DNA from 3 places in the Lelliottia sp. genome. Region 1 is predicted to be linked to each of the others. Evidence: predicted binding sites of a transcription regulator. Region 1 holds the regulator's gene; each other region holds the start of a gene.
What was found. Region 1 encodes Fur, which represses iron uptake genes when iron is present. Its sites were predicted from a motif close to ATAATAATGAGAACNACTATCAA; they were not measured.
Positions count from the first base shown of each region.

Region 2: gpmA (2,3-diphosphoglycerate-dependent phosphoglycerate mutase) is a predicted target of Fur. The motif match lies at 2,954-2,976, and genes of this name have one in related genera.
Region 3: ACKI5T_RS20480 (TonB-dependent siderophore receptor) is a predicted target of Fur. The motif match lies at 4,394-4,416, and genes of this name have one in related genera.

Region 1 covers NZ_JAZQNX010000005.1:47,524-54,524, forward strand. The annotation lists gene potE (putrescine-ornithine antiporter) at 1-1,238, shown strand, start outside; gene pgm (phosphoglucomutase (alpha-D-glucose-1,6-bisphosphate-dependent)) at 1,350-2,990, opposite strand; gene seqA (replication initiation negative regulator SeqA) at 3,015-3,557, opposite strand; gene ybfF (esterase) at 3,741-4,514, shown strand; gene ybfE (LexA regulated protein) at 4,643-4,930, shown strand; gene fldA (flavodoxin FldA) at 5,088-5,618, shown strand; gene fur (ferric iron uptake transcriptional regulator) at 5,910-6,356, shown strand; gene chiQ (ChiQ/YbfN family lipoprotein) at 6,483-6,812, opposite strand; gene chiP (chitoporin ChiP) at 6,867-7,001, opposite strand, start outside.
Region 2 covers NZ_JAZQNX010000008.1:166,477-173,477, reverse strand. The annotation lists gene galT (galactose-1-phosphate uridylyltransferase) at 1-609, shown strand, start outside; gene galK (galactokinase) at 613-1,761, shown strand; gene galM (galactose-1-epimerase) at 1,755-2,795, shown strand; gene gpmA (2,3-diphosphoglycerate-dependent phosphoglycerate mutase) at 3,120-3,872, shown strand; gene aroG (3-deoxy-7-phosphoheptulonate synthase AroG) at 3,932-4,984, opposite strand; gene ACKI5T_RS05660 (YbgS-like family protein) at 5,305-5,703, shown strand; gene zitB (CDF family zinc transporter ZitB) at 5,822-6,760, shown strand; gene pnuC (nicotinamide riboside transporter PnuC) at 6,757-7,001, opposite strand, start outside.
Region 3 covers NZ_JAZQNX010000044.1:81,416-88,416, reverse strand. The annotation lists gene ACKI5T_RS20505 (potassium/proton antiporter) at 1-1,365, opposite strand, end outside; gene ldcA (muramoyltetrapeptide carboxypeptidase) at 1,463-2,377, opposite strand; gene emtA (membrane-bound lytic murein transglycosylase EmtA) at 2,488-3,099, shown strand; gene ACKI5T_RS20490 (flagellar brake protein) at 3,137-3,868, opposite strand; gene ACKI5T_RS20485 (GlsB/YeaQ/YmgE family stress response membrane protein) at 4,073-4,327, shown strand; gene ACKI5T_RS20480 (TonB-dependent siderophore receptor) at 4,442-6,544, shown strand; gene ACKI5T_RS20475 (alpha,alpha-trehalase) at 6,645-7,001, opposite strand, start outside.

The sequences.
Region 1 (7,001 bases):
TCATGCTACCCACCAAACTTGCGGAAGTGGGGACGGTCTCGATTATCTCCTGGCTGGTCACAGCCGTCGGGTCGATGGCGCTGGCGTGGGCGTTTGCTAAATGCGGAATGTTCAGCCGCAAGACCGGCGGGATGGGCGGTTACGCCGAATATGCCTTCGGTAAGTCGGGCAATTTTATGGCCAACTACACCTACGGCGTGTCGCTGCTGATCGCTAACGTGGCGATTGCTATTTCTGCTGTCGGCTACGGCACGGAGCTGTTTGGTGCCGCGCTTACGCCGGTGCAGATCGGCCTCGCGACTATTGGCGTACTGTGGCTTTGTACTATTGCCAACTTTGGTGGTGCGCGCATTACCGGGCAAATCAGCAGCGTGACCGTCTGGGGAGTGATCATCCCGGTCGTCGGGCTGTGCATTATCGGCTGGTTCTGGTTTAGCCCAACGCTGTACGCCAACTCCTGGAACCCACATCACGTACCGTTCTTTACCGCGGTCGGGTCGTCGATTGCCATGACGCTGTGGGCATTTCTTGGGCTGGAGTCGGCGTGTGCCAACGCCGAAGTGGTGGAAAACCCAGAGCGCAACGTGCCGATTGCGGTGCTGGGCGGTACGCTGGGTGCCGCAGTGATTTACATCGTTTCAACCAACGTGATCGCCGGGATTGTGCCGAATATGGATCTGGCAAACTCTACCGCGCCGTTTGGTCTGGCCTTTGCGCAGATGTTTACGCCGGAAGTCGGGAAAGTGATCATGGGGCTGATGGTGATGTCCTGCTGCGGTTCACTGCTCGGCTGGCAGTTCACGATTGCGCAGGTGTTCAAATCCTCCGCGGACTCCGGTTATTTCCCAAAAATCTTCTCGCGTGTGAGCAAGTCAGAAGCGCCGATTCAGGGAATGCTGGCGATTGTTATTTTCCAGAGCGGTTTGTCGCTGATGACCATTAGCCCGTCGCTGAACAGTCAATTCAACGTGCTGGTCAATTTGGCCGTGGTGACTAATATCATTCCGTATATCTTGTCGATGGCGGCGCTGGTGATCATTCAGAAAATGGCCAATGTCGAACCCGGCAAAGCAAAAGTGGCCAATATTGTGGCGCTGGTCGGGGCCATTTACAGTTTCTATGCATTGTACTCTTCCGGCCAGGAAGCGATGCTGTATGGCGCGATGGTGACGTTTATGGGCTGGACGCTATACGGTCTGGTGTCACCGCGTTTTGAACTAAAAAATAAGCACAGTTAAGATAGCAGTTAAGATAAAAATAAAACGGCAACCCTGGGGTTGCCGTTTTTTTCCCCTCTTCCGTGGAAGAAGGTTGCGGGGAGAGTATCAGCCCCGCGCAATCAAACACATTTACGCGTTTTTCAGCACTTCGCTGACAATCTCTACCGCTTCTTTCTCAATCAGCTGACGGTGTTCGTCGCCGAGGAAACTTTCGCAATAGATTTTGTACGCATCTTCCGTACCGGACGGACGTGCTGCGAACCAGCCGTTTTCAGTCATCACTTTCAGACCGCCGATGGACGCACCGTTACCCGGCGCTGCCGTCAAACGCGCGGTGATCGGGTCACCCGCCAGCGTGTTTGCACTCACCATCTCTGGAGAGAGCTTAGACAACGCCGCTTTCTGAGCGGAGGTTGCGCTAGCCTGAATACGGTTGTAGCTTGGTGCGCCAAATCGCGCAGCCAGTTCGTTATAATGTTCCTGCGGATTTTTGCCGGTGACGGCGGTGATTTCGGCGGCCAGCAGGCACATGATGATCCCGTCTTTATCCGTCGACCACGGCGTGCCGTCGAAACGCAGGAAGGAAGCGCCCGCGCTCTCTTCGCCGCCAAAACCGAAGCTGCCGTCATGCAGACCGTCAACGAACCATTTAAAACCAACCGGCACTTCCACCAGCTTACGGCCCAGATCGTTCACCACGCGGTCGATCATCGCCGATGACACCAGCGTTTTACCTACCGCAACGTCTTTGCCCCACTGAGGGCGATGCTGGAACAGATAGTTAATCGCCACCGCCAGATAGTGGTTTGGATTCATCAGACCCGCTGGCGTGACGATACCGTGACGGTCATAATCCGGGTCGTTAGCAAATGCCAGATCGAACTTGTCGCGCAGTGCCAGCAAACCAGCCATCGCACACTCGGAAGAGCAGTCCATACGGATTGCGCCATCTTTATCCAGATGCATAAAGCGGAACGTCTGATCGACCTGATCGTTAACGATGGTCAGATCCAGCTTGTAGAACTCAGCGATGCGTTTCCAGTATTCGATACCGGAGCCGCCGAGCGGATCGACGCCCAGCTTGAGTCCCGCTTTTTGGATCGCCGCGATGTCCACGATATCCGCCAGCCCTTCGATAAATGGCTGAACCAGATCGATCGCTTTCACGTGACCAGAGGCCATCGCAGCATCCAGAGAAATACGCTTAACGCCTTTCAGGCTATCAGCCAGCAGCGCGTTCGCACGGTCCTCAACCACTTTAGTGACATTAGTATCAGCCGGGCCACCGTTAGGCGGGTTGTATTTGATACCGCCATCATCCGGTGGGTTGTGCGATGGCGTGATAACGATACCGTCCGCCTGCGCGCCGCCTTTTTTGTTGTGCACCAGAATAGCGTTCGAGACCGCAGGCGTTGGCGTATAGCCGTTGTCTTCCTGGATCACGACATCCACACCATTCGCTGCCAGCACTTCCAGCACGGAAATGAAGGCCGGTTCGGACAGTGCGTGGGTGTCTTTACCGACGAAGCACGGACCGGTAATACCGTTTTTGGCGCGTTCTTCAGCGATGGCCTGAGCAATGGCCAGAATATGCGGTTCGTTAAAGCTGTGGCGTGCCGCGCCGCCGCGGTGGCCAGATGTACCAAACTTCACTGCGTGTTCTGCGTTGCCCACTTCCGGCTTCAATACATAGTACTGAGAGGTAAGCTGAGCGACGTTAATCAAATCGCTTTGTTGTGCAGGCTGACCCGCACGTTCGTGATTTGCCATTGCCTGGTCCTTCTTATGCAAGGGTTAAATTGTTCCGCAAACCTTTTCAATCAATTCCGCCGGGAATTGCATCGACTGCATGATGTGTTCGACCATGCTGCGTTTGCGTCCGGTGTTGGTATTGGTGATGACCCAATAGGGGGTACCCGGAACCTGTTTTGGTTTGGTTTGGTTACCGTTTTGAATCAGCGTCCGCTCATCCGCCGCGAAGTACACGCGCGTACGGCCGTGGAGCGACTCAGTCGCCTCAGCAAACGCTTTGTTATCCAGTGAATAAAGTGTAGTCAGCACCAGCAGAAAACGGTTAACCGCTTTCTTTTGCTCTGCGTATTCGTCGGAGAGCAGCAGTTCACGTACCGCACGCACTTTGTCTTTAACAGGCGCAACGGTTTTTGCTTCCGCCACGACGTTCGACGCGCGAACCTCTTTTGAAACCGGAGTTGCAGGCTGTGAAGCGGCAGAAAATTTCAGCATGCGACGTAAAATGTCGGACGCACTCTCGCCAATATGTCGCGTGTGGCTGGCAATATACGCATAGAGCTCATCATCAACTTCGATTGTTTTCATCTTAATCCAGTGCAATATCTTATCTGAATACAAGTCGTTGGGATTATAGGGGCTAATCCCAACCGCGGATAGGGTCAAGCCAGGGTGGCGGCAAAAGTCAGAATAAACTGGATCCTTGCAGCCGGGCGGCAGAATGGTCAACATAATACCCTAACCTGACATACGTAAAAAAAGAACTTTGCCATGAAATTGAATAGCCGAGCGCAATCTGCACAATCGCCGAACAATAATTCTCCCATCGTACTGGTTCACGGCCTTTTTGGCAGCCTTGATAATTTGGGCGTGCTGGCGCGCGATTTGGTTACCGATCACGATATTTTGCAGGTCGATATGCGCAACCACGGAACTTCAGCCCGCGATCCGGAGATGACCTACGCGGCCATGGCCCAGGATCTGCTGGATACGCTCGATGCGAATAGCATTGAAAAAGCGACGCTGATTGGGCATTCAATGGGCGGTAAAGCGGTGATGGCCCTGACGGCAATTGCGCCAGAGCGCATCAACCAGCTGGTGGTGATTGACGTGGCGCCCGTGGATTACGATGTGCGTCGCCACGATGAAATCTTTGCGGCGATCAATGCGGTTACAGAGGCGGGCGTGGCAACCCGCCAGCAGGCTGCAGCGATTATGCGCGCGCAGTTAGATGAAGAAGGCGTGGTGCAATTTCTGCTGAAGTCGTTCGTCGAGGGCGCGTGGCGATTTAACGTGCCGGTCCTGTGGGATCAGTACGATAACATTGTCGGCTGGCAGCCGGTTCCCGCCTGGCAGTCCCCTACGCTCTTTATTCGCGGCGGTAATTCACCGTATGTCACCGAAGCCTATCGCGATGCGCTGCTGGCGCAATTCCCGCAGGCGCGTGCGCATGTGATTGCCGGTGCAGGCCACTGGGTTCACGCCGAAAAACCGGAAGCGGTGCTGCGCGCCATCCGTCGTTATCTCTCTGAGAACGCGATTTGATTAAAATGTCAGCGACTGGACGCCTGTTGGCCTCCAGTCGTTGGCGTGCTGATATCAGTAATGTATGATGTCGCGCTCATCGCCCCGGCAATAGCAGGGCCGCTCGTTTTCCCCGAAGTCTCTGAATCATGGCCAAAGAACAAACGGACCGTACGACATTAGATCTGTTCGCGACTGAACGTCGACCGGGACGACCTAAAACCAATCCGCTTTCGCGCGATGAACAGTTGCGCATCAATAAGCGCAACCAGCTTAAACGCGACAAAAGTCGTGGGCTTAAACGCGTCGAGTTAAAACTCAATGCGGACGCCGTCGACGCTCTAAGCGAACTGGCTGAGGCCCGTGAAATCAGCCGCAGCGAGCTGATCGAAGAGATGCTTATGCTGCAACTGCAGGCATTGCGCCATTCTCAGTAAAAGTCTGAAAATCCGCCCTTATCCCACTTTCATGTAGCACAGAGTGCAGTCCCGCGTGATAGCTGTTTCCGCTGACTTCCCTGTTCTGCTATGATTGCCCTTATCCGTGGACAATTTGTGCCACCATACCATTAAGTTTCAAGAGGTTATTTTACTCATGGCAATCATCGGCATTTTCTTCGGCAGCGATACCGGTAATACCGAAAACATCGCAAAAAACATTCAAAAACAGCTTGGTAAAGACGTTGCCGACGTCCATGACATTGCGAAGAGCAGCAAAGAAGACCTCGAAGGTTACGATATTCTGCTGCTGGGCATTCCAACCTGGTACTACGGCGAAGCGCAGTGTGACTGGGATGATTTCTTCCCAACGCTGGAAGAAGTCGACTTCAACGGTAAGCTGGTCGCGCTGTTCGGCTGCGGCGACCAGGAAGATTACGCAGAGTACTTCTGTGATGCGCTGGGCACCATCCGCGACATCATCGAACCGCGCGGCGCGGCGATTGTCGGTCATTGGCCAACGGCGGGTTACCACTTTGAAGCGTCTAAAGGGCTGGCGGATGACGATCACTTTGTGGGCCTGGCGATTGACGAAGACCGTCAACCAGAACTCACCGCAGAACGCGTAAACCAATGGGTTAAGCAGATCCGCGAAGAACTTCACCTCGACGATATCCTGAATGCCTGATTGATCGTGCGGCGCTGCAAAACTGTTGCGCCGCATTGATAGGTATTTCCAATTAAAATAATTGCTACAAATTTTTAACTTTTGCTTTCATACCTGTACAATATCCCAGGTTAAAGTGGATGCCTTCGCTCAACTTTGTTGGCGATACCACGTTTTTATAAGCATACTTTGCTTGAGACTTGCAGTTTTCATTTAAGCATGGCAGTTCTATAATGAAACGCATTATCCCAAGTGCATTTTCTGTCACTTCTTCTTTAGAAGTGAATCGTTTAGCAACAGGACAGATTCCGCATGACTGACAACAATACCGCATTAAAGAAGGCTGGCCTGAAAGTGACGCTTCCTCGTTTAAAAATCCTGGAAGTACTGCAAGGGCCGGACAATCACCATGTCAGTGCGGAAGACTTGTATAAACGTCTGATCGACATGGGCGAAGAGATTGGCCTGGCGACCGTTTATCGCGTTCTGAACCAATTTGATGACGCCGGGATTGTCACCCGTCATAATTTTGAAGGCGGTAAATCCGTTTTTGAACTGACACAACAGCATCACCACGATCACCTCATTTGCCTGGATTGCGGCAAGGTGATTGAGTTTAGCGATGAATCTATCGAATCTCGTCAGCGTGAGATTGCCACTCGTCATGGTATCCGTCTGACCAACCACAGCCTGTACCTCTACGGTCACTGTGCAGAAGGCGATTGCCGCGAAAACGATCACGCGCACGACACCAAATAATCGTGTCTCATACTCTGAGCCAACCTAACGGTTGGCTTTTTTTTGCCTGCTATAAATGAAAAAGCCCGGTTGTGCTTCATCCTGAGAACTTAAGGATGGAGCACAACCGGGCGTGGCAAAAGAAGATTACTTGCTATTGTTGCTGCGGATCTCCTGCCAGATCTTGTCACAGCGCTTTGCCACTTCCTGATCGTTACCGGTTTGACGAGCCTGAATACAAGCCTGGTAATCCAGCACCCGCACATTTTCCTGCGTCGCAAACTGCTCGTGCGCTTTCTCTTTTTTCAGCACATTCAGCACGCTCTGACAGGCCTGGATTTTTTCTGGCGATCCTTCGGCGGTGTTAATACAGGCGCTGTACGCCTCTTTCAGTCGTGAGTCTTCTTTTGGTGCCTGAGGCTGTGCGCAGGCGACCAGTCCCGATGCGAGCACCGCGACGATAATCAATTTTTTCAGCATTTCAGTCTCCATTCCGGCGGGATGGGGGGAATCACCCCGCCGGCGCGTTCATCAGAAAATAGTGAATGGCGCGATGACCATGAATTTCACGTCACGCTCATCCTGGAAGATGTTGCCGTAACCGCCCGAGTAGCTTGGAATATCGGAGTGGTTGTCGTACTGGGTGAAGTGCAGTTTGAACATCGT
Region 2 (7,001 bases), on a different contig from region 1:
TGGGTGCAGGTGTTTGAGAATAAAGGTGCGGCGATGGGCTGTTCTAACCCGCATCCGCACGGCCAGATATGGGCGAACAGTTTTCTGCCGAACGAAGTTGAGCGCGAAGACCGCCTGCAAAAAGCCTATTTCGCCGAAAATCAGTCTGCGCTGCTGGCCGATTACGTGCAGCGTGAAATGGCCGACGGTAGCCGTACGGTTGTCGAGACTGAACACTGGCTCGCTGTGGTGCCGTACTGGGCGGCGTGGCCGTTCGAGACGCTGCTGCTGCCAAAAGTACACGTTCTGCGCCTTACCGATCTGACGGAAGAGCAGCGCGATGATTTGGCGCTGGCGCTGAAAAAACTGACCAGCCGCTACGACAATCTTTTCCAGTGCTCATTCCCATATTCGATGGGCTGGCACGGCGCGCCGTTTAATGATGAAGATAATCAGCACTGGCAATTGCACGCTCATTTCTACCCGCCGCTGCTGCGTTCAGCGACGGTACGTAAATTTATGGTCGGCTACGAGATGCTGGCGGAAACCCAGCGTGATTTGACGGCAGAACAAGCAGCTGAACGTCTCCGTGCCGTTAGCGATGTGCATTACCGCGAATCAGGAGTCTAAAAAATGAGTCTCAAAGATAAAACACAATCCCTGTTTGCTGAAACATTCGGCTACCCTGCCACCCACGCGATTCAGGCACCTGGCCGCGTGAACCTGATTGGTGAGCACACCGATTACAACGACGGTTTTGTGCTGCCGTGTGCGATCGATTATCAAACCGTTATCAGCTGTGCAAAACGCGATGACCGCATCGTGCGCGTCATTGCGGCGGATTATGATAATCAAACCGACGAGTTTTCGCTCGACGCGCCGATCGTGGCACACGATACACAGCAGTGGTCTAACTACGTTCGTGGCGTGGTGAAGCACCTGCAAATGCGTAATAAGGATTTTGGTGGCGCGGACCTGGTGATCACCGGTAACGTGCCGCAGGGCGCGGGGTTAAGCTCTTCCGCGTCTCTCGAAGTCGCCGTGGGGACGGTCTTCCAGCAGCTGTATCACCTGCCGCTGGACGGCGCGCAAATTGCCCTGAATGGCCAGGAAGCTGAGAACCAGTTCGTGGGCTGCAACTGCGGCATCATGGACCAGCTGATCTCTGCTCTTGGTAAAAAAGAGCACGCGCTGCTGATCGACTGCCGCTCGCTCGGCACCAAAGCGGTTCCCCTGCCAAAAGGCGCGGCGGTGGTGATCATCAACAGTAATTTCAAACGCACGCTGGTGGGCAGCGAATACAACACCCGCCGCGAGCAGTGCGAAACCGGGGCGCGTTTCTTCCAGCAACCGGCGCTGCGTGATGTCTCTCTAAACGAGTTCAATAAAGTGTCTTACGAGCTGGATCCCATCGTGACCAAACGCGTTCGCCACGTGTTGACCGAAAATGCACGCACCGTTGAAGCCGCGTCAGCACTGGCGCAGGGCGATTTGAAACGGATGGGCGAACTGATGGCTGAATCGCACGCGTCTATGCGCGACGACTTCGAAATCACCGTTCCGCAAATCGACACGCTGGTGGAGATCGTCAAAGCGACTATCGGCGACAAAGGCGGCGTACGCATGACCGGTGGCGGCTTCGGCGGTTGTGTTGTCGCCCTCATCCCGGAAGAGTTGGTCCCTGCCGTTCAGGACGCCGTTTCACAGCAATATGAAGCGAAAACCGGAATCAAAGAAACCTTCTACGTCTGCAAACCTTCACAAGGAGCGGGTCAGTGCTAAACGAAACACCTACGCTTGCCGCCGATGGCCTGCCGTACCGGCTGTTAACCCTGCGCAACAGCGCGGGGATGGTGGTCACGGTCATGGATTGGGGCGCAACTTTACTTTCTGCTCGCGTTCCGATGCCTGACGGCAGCGTGCGCGAAACGCTGCTCGGCTGCTCGTCGCCGGAGCAGTATGTGAATCAGGCCGCGTATCTCGGTGCATCCGTGGGCCGTTACGCGAACCGCATCGCGAAAAGCCGTTTTACGCTCGACGGTGCAGATTACGCGCTTTTACCAAGCCAGGGTGAAAACCAGCTTCACGGTGGGCCTGAAGGGTTCGACAAACGCCGTTGGCGTATCGTGCAGCAGAATGACTGTGAGGTCCTGTTTGCGCTGGAATCTGCTGATGGCGATCAGGGCTTCCCCGGCCACCTGTCTGCGTCAGCGAAATTTACGCTGACAGAAGATAACCGCATCTCAATTGAGTACCGTGCGACAGTCGACAAGCCATGCCCGGTGAACATGACCAATCATGCGTATTTCAATCTGGATGGCGACCAGTCCGACGTCCGTCAGCATAAGCTCCAGCTGCTGGCCGATGCCTGGTTGCCGGTCGATGAGATGGGTATTCCTTCTGAAGGGCTAAAAGCCGTTGCCGGTACGAGCTTTGACTTCCGCACACCTAAAACCATCGCGAAAGAGTTCATGAGCGATGATGACCAGCGCAAGGTGAAAGGCTACGATCACGCGTTCTTGCTGCAGGCGAAAGGGGATGTCACCCAACCCGCCGCGCAGGTGTGGTCTGCAGATGAAAAACTGCAAATGACGGTGTTCACCAATGCTCCTGCGTTGCAGTTTTATTCGGGCAACTATCTCGGCGGAACGCCGGCGCGCGAACAAGGTGATTACAGTGACTGGCAGGGTCTGGCGCTGGAAAGTGAGTTTTTGCCTGATAGCCCGAATCATCCAGAATACCCGCAGCCGGACTGCATTCTGCGACCGGGTTCGGAGTACGTCAGCCTGACGGAATATCAGTTTATAACGCATTAATCTCAAGCCCTCCGCTCGGAGGGTTTTTTTTTGTCCATCTTGCTGAAAATAGCGCCATTCACAGACAAAATCATAACCCGCAATTCACAAGCAGCTTACACTGGGCCACTATTTTCGCTATGGTTAGGGTTAAGCGTTGCCGCTGGCCCCGCCACGGCAATATAATGAGAATTGTTATCATTCAACGCGTACAATCATTCATGCTGCGTCAAACCGGATAGCCTGAAAAAGCCAGGAGCAAATCTGTGACTGGGTTTTGAGAGCGACGTCAACCAGAGGCAGCGTGAGAGATGAAGCGCAAATAAAGCTTATGAGGAGTGAGATATGGCTGTAACTAAGCTGGTTCTGGTGCGCCACGGCGAAAGTCAGTGGAACAACGAAAACCGCTTCACCGGTTGGTATGATGTTGATCTGTCTGAGAAAGGCGTGGGCGAAGCAAAAGCTGCAGGTAAACTGCTGAAAGATGAAGGCTTTAGCTTTGATTTTGCTTACACCTCAGTGCTGAAACGTGCCATCCATACTCTGTGGAACGTTCTGGATGAACTCGATCAAGCCTGGCTGCCGGTTGAGAAATCCTGGAAGCTGAATGAGCGTCACTACGGTGCGCTGCAGGGTCTGAACAAAGCTGAAACCGCTGAAAAATACGGTGACGAACAGGTTAAGCAATGGCGTCGCGGCTTTGCGGTGACTCCACCAGAGCTGACCAAGGACGACGAGCGCTATCCGGGCCACGATCCGCGTTACGCTAAACTGACCGATGCCGAGCTGCCACAGACCGAAAGCCTGGCGCTGACCATCGATCGCGTTGTGCCTTACTGGAACGACACGATTCTGCCACGCGTGAAAAGCGGTGAGCGCGTGATCGTTGCCGCTCACGGTAACTCCCTGCGTGCGCTGGTGAAATACCTGGACAACCTGGGCGAAGAAGAAATTCTCGAACTGAACATCCCTACTGGCGTACCGCTGGTGTATGAGTTCGATGAAAACTTCAAACCAATCAAACGTTACTATCTGGGTAACGCTGACGAAATCGCCGCAAAAGCAGCGGCCGTGGCGAACCAGGGTAAAGCGAAGTAATTTTCGCCAGAGTAAAAAAAAGCGTGGAGCAATCCACGCTTTTTTATTTGTCCGAATAATTATCCGCGACGCGCTTTTACCGCGTTTGCCAGTTGACGCAGGATCGTATCGGTATCATCCCAGCCAATACAAGCATCCGTCACGCTCTTGCCGTAGACCAGCGGTTCGCCGCTCTCCAGATTCTGATTGCCTTCTACCAGATGGCTCTCAATCATCACGCCAATCACCGCGTTCTCGCCGCTAATCAGTTGCTGACAAACGTCAGCGCCGACTTCCATCTGCTTTTTGAACTGTTTACTGGAGTTGGCATGACTGAAATCAATCATCACTTTCGCTGAAAGGCCTGCTTTTTCCAGCCCCGCTTTAACTTCTTCGACATGCTTAGCACTGTAGTTTGGCTCTTTGCCACCACGCAGAATAATGTGGCAGTCGCCGTTACCGCTGGTATTCACAATCGCGGAGTGACCCCATTTGGTCACGGACAGGAAGCAGTGTGGCGCACCCGCTGCGTTGATAGCATCGATAGCCACTTTAATCGTGCCGTCCGTCCCGTTTTTGAAACCAACCGGACAAGACAGCCCTGACGCCAATTCGCGGTGCACCTGGGATTCGGTGGTACGGGCACCAATTGCACCCCAGCTCATCAAATCGGCAAGGTATTGCGGAGTGATCATATCCAGGAACTCACCTGCCGCAGGCAGGCCAGCATCGTTAATTTCCAGAAGCAGTTTGCGCGCAATACGCAGTCCATCGTTGATCTGGAAGCTGTTGTCCATGTGCGGATCGTTGATCAGCCCTTTCCAGCCTACCGTGGTACGCGGCTTTTCAAAATAGACGCGCATGACCACTTCCAGCTCACCTTTCAATTCCTCGCGAAGCGTGAGCAGACGCGCGGCATACTCTTTCGCTGCAGCGGGATCGTGAATGGAACAGGGACCGATGACGACCAGCAAACGATCGTCATTGCCATTAAGGATTTTGTGGATCGCTTTACGGGCATGAGAAACGGTATTCGCTGCGTTTTCAGTGGCGGGAAATTTCTCAAGGAGCGCTACAGGGGGTAATAACTCATTGATCTCTTTAATACGTAAATCGTCATTCTGATAATTCATGATCGTTCCGGCTTAGCCATATATTTGGTAATGAATGCAATCCTTTCAATCTAACTTGTCGGCCAGGAAGTGTAAACGGGCTTTTACACTTCTCACGGATAATTCCTGGAATTACGCTAATAAACGCCACAAAGTAGCGAAAAGCGAGATGTACCCTACACTTTTTAAATGTAATAACTCTATTTATATGTTTTAACATGATTCTATTCTGACATAACGCCAGACTTCAGAATCTTTAACCACTGAGCGAAACCCTCTTTCGCCTTTGCACTGTTGGACGAAGTTATCCAGCAAATAACAACCAGAACAGGAGCATCATGATGAAAATGACTAAACTGGCAACGCTTTTCCTGACAGCAACGCTGACAATGGCAAGCGGCGCCGCACTCGCAGCCGACACGTCAAGTTCTGATAACAACGGCCAGGCCAACGCGGCGGCCAGCGCAGGCCAGGTCGCACCGGATGCTAAACAGAACGTAGCCCCTAATAATGTTGATAACAACAATATCAACACCGGGAGCGGCAACAGCAGCGGAACGATGCTGCATCCGAACGGTACCGATTCAGGCACGATGAACCATGAAGGCATGACCAAAGACGAAGTGCACAAAAACTCAATGTGTAAAGACGGTAAATGCCCAGACATGAACAAAAAAGTTGAAACCGGCAGCGGTGACAACAGCGAAGTAGACACCAAAACGGACGGTACAACTCAATAATGGGTTGTTTTACGAACGTGTCGCCTGAAGATAAAAGGAGAGCTGAAGCTCTCCTTTCTTTTTTGTGCAAAATGTTAAAAAATCAAAATGTAAAATACTCACTCATCAGGACATTTTCATGGCGCATGCACATTCTCACTCCGATTCGCCGCGGGACGACAACGCCAGGCGCTTGATGTTCGCGTTTGGCATCACCGCGACCTTTATGGTGGTCGAGGTGATTGGCGGGTTGATCTCTGGCTCGCTCGCTTTGCTGGCTGATGCGGGACATATGCTCACCGACGCCGCCGCTCTGCTGTTCGCCCTCATCGCAGTGCATTTTTCCCGTCGCCCGTCCAATACGCGCCATACTTTCGGCTGGCTAAGGCTTACGACGCTCGCGGCTTTCGTCAATGCTATCGCGCTGGTCGTCATAACGATTTTGATTGTGTGGGAAGCTTTCCAGCGTTTTCGCCATCCGCAACCCATCGCCGGAATGACGATGATGGTGATTGCCATTACCGGATTGCTGGCAAATATCGCAGCATTCTGGATTTTGCATCGTGGCAGCGGAGAGAAGAACCTGAACGTGCGCGCAGCAGCGCTGCATGTCTTGGGCGATCTGCTCGGGTCGGTGGGTGCCATTGTGGCGGCGCTGGTGATTATCTATACCGGCTGGACACCCATTGACCCGATTTTGTCGGTGCTGGTGTCATGTCTGGTCTTACGTAGCGCCTGGGGTTTGTTACGGGAGAGCGTGAATGAACTGCTGGAAGGTGCGCCAGTTTCTATGGATATTCCTGCGCTAAAACGCAATCTATCTCGCTCCATCCCGGAAGTGCGTAATGTTCACCACGTTCATGTCTGGCAGGTGGGCGAGAAACCCGTCATGACGCTGCATGTTCAGGTTGTTCCTCCACATGACCATGATGCGTTGCTGGGCCGTATTCAGCACTTTCTCGAGCACCACTACACTATTTCACACGTCACCATTCAGATGGAGTATCAGCCCTGTAATGGACCGGACTGCCATCTCAATGAGACGCAGCCCGATCATTCACATCATCACCCTCATTAACGGGAAAGTGCGCGTGAGCCACGCTGACGCGCGCTGTTAATCCACATCCGACTGCCGTTGAGGGCGATAAATGTGAGAAGCAGGTATTCCAGCGACATCGCGTAAACGCCCTGCAAGGCAAAGATCACCACGCTTATCACATTGATGATGACCCACAGCAGCCAGTTTTCGACGTATTTTCGCGTCATCAAAATCATCGCTGCGATGGAAAGCACCATCATACAGGAATCCCAGAACGGGA
Region 3 (7,001 bases), on a different contig from region 1:
CGGGTGCAGCAGCGCATTATCACGAAACAGCGCGGCAATACGCGTTTCGGTGGGCATATGCAGATCGCGAAGCGACGCGCCCACGCACCATTTATCAGCACTCAGCTGATAGACAAACTGCTCCCACGGATTTTCCGGATGAATATCCAGACCAACGCGTGAAACCGGTAGACCGACAGGTGGAACCACCACTTTCGCTTTTTTGGCCGCCCATCCCAGAGACGTCCCCTGGAACAGCAGCGACACCAAAACCACGAAGAATGCGACGTTGAAGAACAGCCGCGCGTTATCCAGACCGGCCATCATAGGGAAAACGGCAAGAATGATCGGCACCGCGCCGCGCAGACCGACCCAACTGATGAAGATGCGTTCGCGAAGATTAAACCCGCGGAACGGCAGCAGTCCGGCAAAGACTGACAGCGGACGGGCAAAGAAAATCATCCACGCCGAAAGCAGCAGCGCCGGAATGGCAATTGGCAGCAGATCGGACGGCGTCACCAGCAGTCCGAGCACCAGGAACATGCCGATTTGCGCCAGCCAGGCCAGACCGTCAAAGTTTTGCAAAATCGCGTGGCGGTTGCGTATCGGACGATTACCCAGCAGAAAACCGCAGAGATACACAGCCAGAATGCCGCTGCCATCCAGTGCGGTCGTCAGGGCGAAAATCAGAATACCGCCGCTCAGTGCGAGCAAAGGATACAGGCCAGCAGGCAGGGAAATACGGTTGATCATCTGTTGCAGCAGGTAGCCACCCGCTAAGCCGATGATAATCCCCAGTCCAAACTGCTGCAGAATATGCCAGGCGAACATCCAGCTCAGACCGGTTTCATGCTGCTGAATCATCTCAATCAGCGTGATGGTAAGAAACACCGCCATCGGATCGTTGCTGCCGGATTCAATCTCCAGCGTTGAGCCAACACGTTCGTTCAGCCCTTTACCGCCGAGCAGGGAAAACACCGCGGCCGCATCGGTAGACCCGACGATCGCGCCAATCAGCAGCCCTTCCATGATATCCAGGTGGAACAGCCAGGCGGCCATCATGCCGGTCAGACCGGAAGTGATCAGCACACCGACCGTCGCTAGCGACAGCGCAGGACCGAGTGCCACGCGAAAGGAGCTGGCCTGCGTGCGCATCCCGCCATCCAGCAATATCACCGCCAGCGCGAGGTTACTCACCATGTAGGCGAAGGGATAGTTATCGAAGGGAATACCGCCAATACCATCGATGCCAGCAAGCATGCCGATGGCGAGGAAGATAACAAGTATAGGTATGCCGAGACGCGAAGAAAATGAACTTAATAAAATACTGCAGGTTACGAGGACTGAACCCAAAATGAAAAGGCTGATTACCGCTGCGGCATCCAATGTTGTCTTACTCCCACCTCAATGTAGTAACTGTTACATAAACCCTAACATAATAACGGCCGAAACCGTGTTTTATTGGCCCGGTAAAAAGGCTTTTTTATGCCTTTATAACGGGATGACCGCTGATTGTTAATTCGCTGACAGCCCCGTCGTGCTTAAGGACGGCGTGTGCGCCGAGCGGCAAGGTCACCGTCTGCTGTTCGTGACCAAAATCCAGGCCGCCGATCACGGGAATATTCACTCTTGAGCGAATGTAATCCATCATACTTTCCAGCGTATACCCGGCATCGTAATCGTTCGGCGTGGAACCGCTAAAACTACCGAGCACGATGGCACGCTGACGGGAGAGAATGCCCGCGTGCATAAGTTGCAGCAGCATGCGCTCGACGCGGAACGGATGTTCGTTGATATCTTCCAGCACCAGAATGCCGCTTTCAATATTTGGCAGCCAGGGCGTGCCAATCAGCGACACCAGCATCGCCAGATTTCCGCCCCATAGTTGACCCTCACACTCGCACTGCGTACCAGTGCCTTGCCATTCAATCGTGAAAACGGGATTTTGCAGCGCCCGCCAGAAATGCGCCTGTGTAAAGTCGTCCAGATCCGGTGCGCCGAAATTCGCTGCCAGCATCGGGCCGCTAAAGGTGATGACGTTATGCCGCGCCAGCAAGCCCAACTGGATGACGGTGAAATCGCTGTGGCCACAAATCAGCAGGGGATCGTGCTGCTGGCGAGTGGCCAGTCCGTCCCAGTCGATGGTTTCGAGTAATCGGCTGGCGCCATACCCGCCACGCACCGCCAGCACGATGTTGTTCGCGCCTTCAAGGTTTACCAGATCGTTGATATCCGCCAGTCTTTGCGTCTCTGTTCCGGCAAAACGCTGCTGACGACGGGGGATAATTGTCTGATTTGTTACCGAATGGCCAGATTCCAGTAAGCGCTGAATACCGCGCTGTGCGGCGTCCTGGTTAATGCAGTAACCGGAAGGGGCGATGAGATGAAATCGGGACATGGCAATTCCTTGCTGAATGAGAACTTAATTATCTATATCATGCCGCCTATAGGCCGCCTGCTTCAAGGGGGATAGCGTAATCGCGATGACCGGATATAAGGATAGATGACGTGAAATTGAGATGGTTTGCTTTTTTGATGGTATTGCTGGCGGGCTGTAGCTCCAAAAAGGATTACCAAAATCCGCCATGGAATCCGGAAGTGCCTGTGAAGCGTGCGATGCAGTGGATGCCTATCAGTGAAAAAGCCGGGAAGGCCTGGGGCGTGAGTCCGCGGCTGATCACGGCGATTATCGCGGTGGAATCAGGGGGCAATCCTACGCTTGTGAGCAAATCGAACGCGGTCGGTTTAATGCAGCTTAAAGCCTCTACGGCAGGGCGCGAAGTATACCGCTACATGGGCTGGAAAGGTCAGCCGTCGACCAGCGAGCTGAAAAACCCGGAACGTAATATCTCCATGGGTACGGCGTATTTGAGCATTCTGGAACATGGTGTTCTTAAAGGTATCGACGATCCGGAAGTGATGCAGTACGCGCTGGTGGTCTCTTACGTTAACGGCGCAGGCGCACTGCTACGTACTTTCTCATCGGATCGCAAAGAAGCGATTGAAGAGATCAACGGCATGGATAAAAACGAATTTGTTGACCATGTTGCGAAGAATCATCCGGCACCACAGGCCCCGCGCTATATCTGGAAAGTTCAGAAAGCCATGGACGCCATGTAATGCCGTTGCCGGGCAGCGAAAGGCTGTCCGGCACCCATCAAATCACCTTATTCGCGCGTTCCCGCGCTTCTCGCTCCAGTGAGAAAATAATACGCTGAAGTTCGCGCTCGGCACCCGGTCCGACATTCAGAAAGCGGAAGCTCAGACGTGGCGTGGTAATGGTTTCGTTTTTGCTGTCCACGACTTTGCGTTCGCTAATGGCAATGAGCTGCGCGTCAAAGTAAAACCGTCCCCAGCCGCCCATATCCAGCTCAATCTGGGAAAAACGCATCCCTTCGACCAAACCCTCTGGTCGTATCGTATCCATCAATGCGCCCATGCCGCCTAATGAAAGGTCAAACAGGCGGAAGCGGATCTCTTTTTTATCCGGCATTTTGGCTTTACAAAAATAGGAGGGATGCAGCGGGGCGTTGATACGAAAATACTCGCGGCGCTGAACAAACCACACGCTATCGGGTAATGGCGCAAAAAAGGCAGGCAGGCCCTGATAGTCGCCCTGAATCAGCTGCGGCAGAACAAACTCGACTTTCGCGCCTTTCGTTTCCGCCATCACAGCGAGATTTTGCGCGCGCAAAGCCGCACGATTTTCATATTCCTGACTACCGAGGTCGATGACCAGGCGCTCAGGGGTCGCCTCAAGGATCTTGCTGATAAACTGATTGGTAGACCAACTGATGCGCAAAGGGACTTCGCCCTTATGCAGGTCGCGTAATACCCCTAAGACAGCCAGCGGATTTTGCTTCAGGAACTGCTCACTGTAATTACTCACGCCGAATGGCTCCTCGGTTGTCTGACAGACTGTCGATGAAGTATCGGCAGTAAACGAAAGAACTTAATACAAACCGGTGAATTTTTTTTAAAATGAGACGTAATTAAGTCGGTGACAAAGAATGATTTTCGCGTGCTGTCCTATACTTAAGTCACTTGCGCGGAAGGTTTCAGCGCATGTGTTTAATCTGCAAGAGGGCATCGTATGGGTATCATCGCGTGGATTGTGTTTGGTCTGATTGCCGGTATTATCGCAAAATTCATCATGCCTGGGCGTGATGGCGGCGGCTTTATCCTGACCTGTGTACTGGGTGTGATTGGTGCAGTTGTGGGAGGCTGGCTGGCGACAATGTTTGGCGTCGGCGGCAGCGTGAGTGGTTTCAATTTGCACAGTTTCCTGGTGGCTGTTGTGGGTGCCATCGTCGTGCTGGCGATCTTCCGATTACTCAGGCGTGCGTAAGCAGACATCAACGGCTCTCAATTGAGGGCCGTTTTTTTTGGTCTTGATATTGCTTTGTAAATCGAAATGAGAATAATTGTCGTTTCTATCCATTTCTAATAATAAGACGACAATATGAAAACCTCACGTTTTGCGATATGTGCGTTGGCAGGCGCAGTCACGCTGGCGTTACACACGCCTGCGTTTGCTCAGGAATCCACGATCGTGGTCAGCGGGACGGAGCAAGATAGCGCGCTGCCCGGTTGGACCAACAGCGCCACAAAATCAGCGGTGGCTGAAAGTAAAACCCCGCAGGTGATAAACACGATATCGGCCACGGAGATCGCGCAGCGCCACGCGAATTCGGTCAACGAAATCCTGCGCTATGCGCCGGGTGTTTCTACCGAAGTGCGTGGCAATACCTCGTATATGAGCGAATACAAAATTCGCGGCTTCACCGTTGAGCAAGAGTATTACAACGGCTTGCAACTTCCCTATAACGTGACCGGAAATACCAAAGCGCGGATCGATCCCTTGTTGATCGAGAGTGTGGACATTCTCAAAGGTCCCGCATCTGTTCTGTACGGCGGTGGCTCGCCCGGCGGGCTGGTGAATATTCAGGGCAAAAAACCGCAAAAAGACCAGCATACGGAAGTGGGCTTTACTACCGGCACGCGCAATCTGAAAGAGGGCTATCTGGATTCCACCGGGCAAATCGCCGACAGCGACTGGAAGTACCGTCTGCTGGGTAAAGCGACCGAAGGTGACGATCAGCCGCATACCACGCGCACCGAAAACTATCTGGTCGCGCCGTCTGTAACCTGGCAGCCTGACAGCAAAACGCGCCTCACCCTTGACGCGCTGGCGCAAAACACCCCGAGCCTCTCGCCGTCGAATCCGTTGCCGTTATCGTATTTGCGGTCGAAATATGCTGATCGACGCGACTACGCGGGCGATGAGTGGAGTGGTTTCAAGCAACGCCAGTGGATGCTGGGCTACAGCTTTGAACATGAATTTGACAGCGGCTGGGGTTTCAACCAAAAAGCGCGCTATTTTGACGTCGACACCCATCAGCGCAGCGTCTATTCAACGGGCGCGGGAAGTGAGGTTTACCAGCTCAATCGCTTTGCTTACACCACGGATGAAGATCTGCACAGTTTCAATATGGATAACCAGGTAACGAAAACCGTGACCCTGGGGGAATGGAAACATCACCTGCTGGCGGGCTTTGATTATCAGAAATTGAATTCCCATTTCCACTATCGCTATGCGTCGGCAACGCCGGGTATCGATATGCGTGACCCAGATTACACACAAATCAGCGAAAGCGCGTTGGGCCTGTATACTGCGCAGAAAAACCGCCTGAGCTATCAGCAAAACGGTTACTACCTGCAGGATCAGGTAGAGTTTGGCGGCCTGAATCTCCTCGGTAGTTTGCGCTACGACGATTACCGTTCGGTCACCACCAACTATCTGCAGAATGGCGACAAGGCTTGGGTATCGCAGGATCGCGTAACCAAGCGACTGGGTGCGTTATATGCCTTTGAAAACGGAATTTCACCGTTCATCAGTTACTCGGAAGGCTTTGCACCCGTTTCGCCGCAGGGCACGTTGATGGCGAAAGATGTCAAACCGACCACCAGCAAACAGGTGGAAGGCGGGGTCAAATATCTGCTGGAAGAGTACGCCACCACGCTGACTGCGTCAGTGTTCAATATTCGCCAGAAAAATGTCGTCACCACCGATCCCGGTTTCCTGAACTATCGTCAAACGGGTGAAGTGGAGTCGAAAGGGGCAGAGCTGTCCGTCGTCAGCCGTCCGACCGATAATCTGACGCTGATTGCAAACTATGCGTACACCCATGCGATCAACACCGAAGATGATAAGTATCAGGGCAAACGACCGACGCAGGTGCCGGAAAATGCCTTTAATCTTTGGGGTGATTACACCTTCGACAGCACGCCGCTCAAAGGACTGAATTTGGGGTTAGGCGCGCGTTATACCGGGCCGATGGAAATTGCGCCAACTAACGATCGGGGCAAACTGGGCGGAACGACGCAGTATGATCTGGCCGCGTCGTATCGTCTGGGTGAAGTTATGCCTTCTCTGGAAGGACTGACCCTTAAGGCCAGCGCGCAGAATATCACCAACAAAGAAACCTTTACCTGTTATGACGCCACAAACTGCTGGATTGGGCGCGACCGTACTTATCAGGTCGGAGCGAGCTACAGTTTCTAATTAAGCACGGTGCACTGAGATAAAAAGGAAAACGGCAACTGAGGTTGCCGTTTTGTTTGCTATTCCCTTTTGGGATGTGAGCAATAAGATAACGTTCTGGCTACTGCGCCGCACTCTTCTGCGCTGATGATTGAGGAGCAACATCATCATTCGCCGCCGGTTGCGAGGCCGGTACGCTGTCGCACGGTTTCTCTTTCGGGCACACAAGATCCAGCATTTTTAAGGTCACGCCATTGGTCCAGCCGAATCCGTCCTGCAACGGATACTCGCCTCCACCACCGCCCGTCCCGGTGGTTGAAACATCATATTTCTCGACCAGTTTTTGCTCGCGATCGTAGGTGTGCTGAACGTTGGTGAGGAAGCGCCAGGTGACATCCATTGCCACTTTTTCATGTCCGTAGTTTTGCAGCCCTTCAGCGGCAACCCATTGTAAAGGTGCCCAGCCGTTTGGCGCATC